One region of the Methylocystis sp. sgz306128 genome, then DNA from elsewhere that is predicted to be linked to it. Evidence: riboswitches for the same ligand, from Rfam matches in the RefSeq annotation. Region 1 holds a riboswitch; the other holds the start of a gene.
The links. Region 1 has a riboswitch for S-adenosylmethionine ahead of AC0N03_RS00710 (O-succinylhomoserine sulfhydrylase). Riboswitches for the same ligand answer to the same signal wherever they lie in the genome.
Positions count from the first base shown of each region.

Region 2: linked by a shared signal. The riboswitch ahead of AC0N03_RS11690 (DUF3293 domain-containing protein) and the one ahead of AC0N03_RS00710 (O-succinylhomoserine sulfhydrylase) in region 1 are both predicted to bind S-adenosylmethionine.

Region 1 covers NZ_JBVYWO010000001.1:154,622-157,013, reverse strand. Annotated here, with positions in the region: gene apaG (Co2+/Mg2+ efflux protein ApaG) at 1-38, opposite strand, end outside; gene AC0N03_RS00710 (O-succinylhomoserine sulfhydrylase) at 121-1,314, opposite strand; SAM riboswitch at 1,380-1,457, opposite strand; gene AC0N03_RS00705 (2'-deoxycytidine 5'-triphosphate deaminase) at 1,538-2,392, shown strand, end outside.
Region 2 covers NZ_JBVYWO010000006.1:203,746-206,137, forward strand. Annotated here, with positions in the region: gene metK (methionine adenosyltransferase) at 1-1,081, opposite strand, end outside; gene AC0N03_RS11690 (DUF3293 domain-containing protein) at 1,168-1,596, opposite strand; SAM-I-IV-variant riboswitch at 1,624-1,728, opposite strand; gene AC0N03_RS11695 (hypothetical protein) at 2,213-2,392, shown strand, end outside.

The sequences.
Region 1 (2,392 bases):
ACGATCACTTCGATGTTCCGGGTCGTGCAACGATACATGGAAGCCTCGCGCAGCAAAGAACGCTCATTTTCCTTCATTTGCGCGCTTTCGTGAAGTGATCTTTCGCACAAAACGCCAAAATCAGACGAGCGCCAGCGCCTGCGCCAGATCATCCACGAGGTCCTGCGCGTCCTCAAGCCCGACGGAGAGACGCAGCATGCCCTGCGTGATGCCAAGCTCGAGCCGCGCGTCCTCGGCCAGACGCTGGTGCGTCGTGGTGGAGGGATGCGTGATCAGGCTCTTGGAATCGCCCAGATTGTTGGAAATGGCGATGATATTCAGCGCATTGGCCATTTTGAACGCAGCTGCCTTGCCGCCTTTCAGTTCGAGGGCAACGAGCGTGCCGCCCCCGCTCATCTGCTTTTTCACCAATGCGCGTTGCGGGTGATCGTCGCGCCCGGGATATAGCACGCGGGAAATGGCCGGATGAGAGGCCAGAAAATCCGCCACTTTTGCAGCGCTGTCCTGCTGCGCCGGGACACGCAGGGCCAGCGTTTCCAGCCCCTTGAGCATTACCCAGGCATTGAACGGCGACATGGACGGCCCCGTCTGGCGCAGGAAATTATGCACATGCGTCTGGATGAAGGCTTCCGAGGCCAGCACCACGCCGCCCAGACAGCGCCCCTGCCCGTCCACATGTTTGGTGGTGGAATAAACGACGCAATCGGCGCCGAGCTTGAGCGGAGATTGCAGCAACGGCGTGGCGAAGACATTGTCGACAACCAGCGTCGCGCCCGCTTTGTGCGCGATATCGGCAATGGCGGCAATATCATAGACTTCAAGCGTCGGATTGGTCGGGCTTTCGAGAAACGCCACTTTGGTGTTCGGGCGCATCGCAGCCTGCCATTGGGCGAGATCAGCGCCATCGACAAGCGTCGAGGCCACGCCGAAACGCGGCAGCAGATCCTCGACGATGAAGCGGCAGGAGCCAAAAAGTGCCCGCGCCGCTACCACATGGTCGCCCGCCTTGACCTGACCCATCAGCGCCGCAGTGACAGCCGCCATGCCGCTCGCGGTGGCGCGCGCCGCCTCCGCCCCTTCCAGCACGGCCATGCGCTGCTCGAACATGGCGACGGTGGGGTTGGAAAAGCGCGCATAGATGAAGCCCGGTTCCTCGCCCTTGAAGCGGCGCTCGGCCGCCTCCATCGACTCATAGACAAAGCCCTGTGTCAGGAAAATGGCTTCCGACGTCTCGCCAAACTGGGATCGGAGGGTGCCGCCATGCACGAGGCGGGTTGCAGAGCGCAGTTTCGTCACATCGAGGGGCTTTTTCATCACATTCTCCCGCAGCAGCATCGTGTGCCGCAAAAACAAAAACCCGACTTCGGCAAAGCCAAAATCGGGATCAACACCCGATCTTTTAGCGCCTTGTTTAACGTGGCGGCAAGCCGATCGGCCCAAAAACCACGAAATTCTATATTTGCTTGTGGCTTACAGCCCAAGCGCCTTGGCGTCAAGCTAAAGGTGGGCTACGACTAAGGCAAAAAGGTGATTGGTTTTGGTCAAATTCGATATTCCCACCGGCATTCTCTCGGCGCATCAGATCGAAGCCCTCGCGGCTGAGGGCGCCATCGTGCCTGCCAGCGCCTTCGCGCCGGATCAGATCCAGCCCGCAAGTCTGGACCTGCGCCTTGGCAAGAGGGCCTGGCGCATGCGCGCCAGTTTCCTGCCCGGCCCGCGCCGCGCAGTCGCCGCCTGCATCGACGCGCTGGCGCTGCATGAAATTGATCTGGAACAGGGCGCGGTGCTCGAAACCGGCACGGTCTATCTTGCCGAGGTGCAGGAAATTCTCAATCTGCCATCGCATATCGCGGCCAGCGCCAATCCGAAAAGCTCAACCGGGCGGCTCGACGTCTTCACCCGCGTCATCGCCGACCGCGCCCGCGCCTTCGATATTATCGAAGCGGGCTACAGCGGGCCGCTCTATGCTGAAATCTCGCCCAGAACCTTCCCCATTCTCGCCCGCAGCGGCTCGCGCCTGAGCCAGATCCGCTTCCGCCACGGCGATGCACGCCTCGACGATGCCGAGCATATCGCGCTCCATGCGCGCGAGACGCTCGTCACCAGCGCAAATCCCTCGATCGCGCTGGGCGTTGCCGTTTCCGTCGACCTGACCGGCTTCGACGGCCTTATCGGTTATCGCGCCAAGCGCCATACCGGCCTGATCGACATCGACAAAAAGGCCGCGCATGACGTCCTCGATTTCTGGGAGCCGATCCACGCCACGCATGAGCGCGCGCTGGTGCTCGACCCCGGCGAGTTCTATATTCTCGCCAGCAAGGAAGCCGTGCGCGTGCCGCCGAGCCACGCCGCGGAAATGACACCGTTCGACCCGCTCGTCGGCGAGTTCCGC
Region 2 (2,392 bases), on a different contig from region 1:
AGTAAATCGCACGTTTTAGATCCAAAGTTTCGATGATACCCATTGGGCGTAAGTCGAATTCACCAGCGAGTCGTGCTGCAAAATCTTGATTTCCACCCGTTTCAGTTCCGAATGTCTCGACTGCAAAACTCACCGGCTCGGCAACGCCTATCGCATAAGCAAGTTGAACAAGCGCACGGCGCGCCCAGCCTCGGGCAACAACTTGCTTTGCAAGAAAACGGGCCATGTATGCTGCGGAGCGATCAACCTTCGAGGGGTCTTTTCCAGAAAACGCACCACCTCCGTGCGGCGCGGTGCCTCCATAAGTGTCCACGATGATTTTGCGTCCCGTGACGCCGACATCACCCTTTGGTCCGCCCGTGACAAAACGGCCTGTTGGATTGATGAGGGTACGAAATGTTGACGAGCGCAGCTCAACCGGAATCACTGGGTCAATAATGTGCTGTTGAACCGCAAAACGCAGATCGTCCAGCGCGACCGTTGCATCATGCTGTGTCGAGAGCACAACGGCTTCAATCTCCATTGGCCTGCCATCGATATATCGGAAGGTTACTTGCGATTTGGCGTCCGGTTGGAGCCAAGGCAGTAATCCGCTTTTTCGTACTTCCGCTTGTCTGCGAACAAGTTCGTGCGCATAGATGATCGGAGCGGGCATCAATTGGTCTGTCTCGTCGCAGGCGTAGCCAAACATCAGGCCTTGATCGCCGGCGCCAAGGACACCATCCGCGCGATCAACGCCTCGGCCAATATCCAGCGACTGGCCGTTGAACCGGATTTGTACCTCACAACCATCGGGATCAATTCCGGTTTCAGCGCTATGATAGCCCGTCTCATGCAAGACCTGGCGAACCAAGTCGGTGGCTCGCTCGCGCACCGTCTGAAAATCTTCAAAACGTTTGGTCTTGAACTCGCCGGCAACTATCACGCATTGGTCGGCGATCAAGGTCTCGCAAGCCACACGGGCGTCTGCATCGAGCGCAAGAAAAGCGTCGAGAATCTTGTCTGATATCCGATCTGCCAATTTATCTGGATGACCTTCGGATACGGATTCAGACGAGAAAAGTCCATTAAGAATAGACATTCCGTTTTCCTTTTAGCCATTTTGACCCGATGTCAGGGCTGCAATTTGGATCAAATCGCCAACTTAAAAATGGTTGCAGCCATTGATCAGCGAAGCAGCATGAGCTGGGGAACAGCATCTCGGCCTATCCAAATCACGGCATCCTGTTGATACTGAATTCCGATAGAGCGTGCGGCCATTTCATCAAGGCCGAGTGCAAGATAGCTAGGTTCAGCTGGCCATCGCCCGTCTGGATCTGCTCCAGCGCCTTCAACCACTGGTGAGGTTAAGGCAGCAAGATGTTCACCTAGCCGCCGATTGGCGGCCTGATTGGTCAAATTGTCCCGGATTTCACCGAACGGATTATAGGCGGTGATAAAAACACCACACCATCTATTGGCAGACCGGTAGAGCGCATTTAACTGCGGCGAGTATTCACCAATCCTTAGTGTGAAGGCGTCGGGGCCAAGACCCACACGATAATGGGTTCCCATGTAAGCAGCGATTTTATTGCTCGATATTTCAGTCTGCGTCATACACCGTCTCCGCTCGGGAGGGTCGACGCCATCCCGCTTGTTTGCTCTTTCTGAGCCTCATCCCCTTTCGGGAGGCCACCTTGCCCGGGAAGGCAGGTTGGCTTGGGTCTCTACCCAATCCTAATGATGCTCGTACTTTATATCAGTACATTCGTTTGTCAAGACGAACGAAAGCAAGCTCTCCCGTCCTTTTCTCGTCGGCGGGAAATATTTGAAATGTAGAACAATAACATACCATTAAATCTGGCACCGACCTGAGCCCCTGGCGCCAAGCGAGCCCAGGTTTTCGAACCACTTCAAAATGATCGGAGCCGCCAGGGCTGCCGCAGGAGAGATTTGCCGTATATTTCCTCATCATTGGCATACTTATCTCGATCGGCCTCATCATCGCGCCCCCTGTCGTCAGCTGGATAATAATGCTTATCCCGTTCGTGCTAGGCGCGCTCGTCGGCGCCCTCGTCTTCGGCGGTTTGACAGGCCAAGTCTCCGACCTCGCGTTTGGCGCCATTATCTGCAGCTTCCGGCTCTATGTCTGGCGGAGCCGTAAATGATGAGACATGACCGAATCTGACACCTGACTTCACTAGTTTCGCCTTCAACAAATCTAGGGGCAAACATGAAAAGACTATTCGGGTTCGTATGTGTCAGCGCACTGGCCTTGGCCGGCTGCATGCCGACGGAAAAAATCGAGTTCCATGCGGCAAGTAATCAGACAGCCATCGTGCGCGACGGCATGCCGGCCATCGTCTCGCGACTCAGGAATTCAATTGTGATGGTCAGTCCGGCGGCCCGCGAT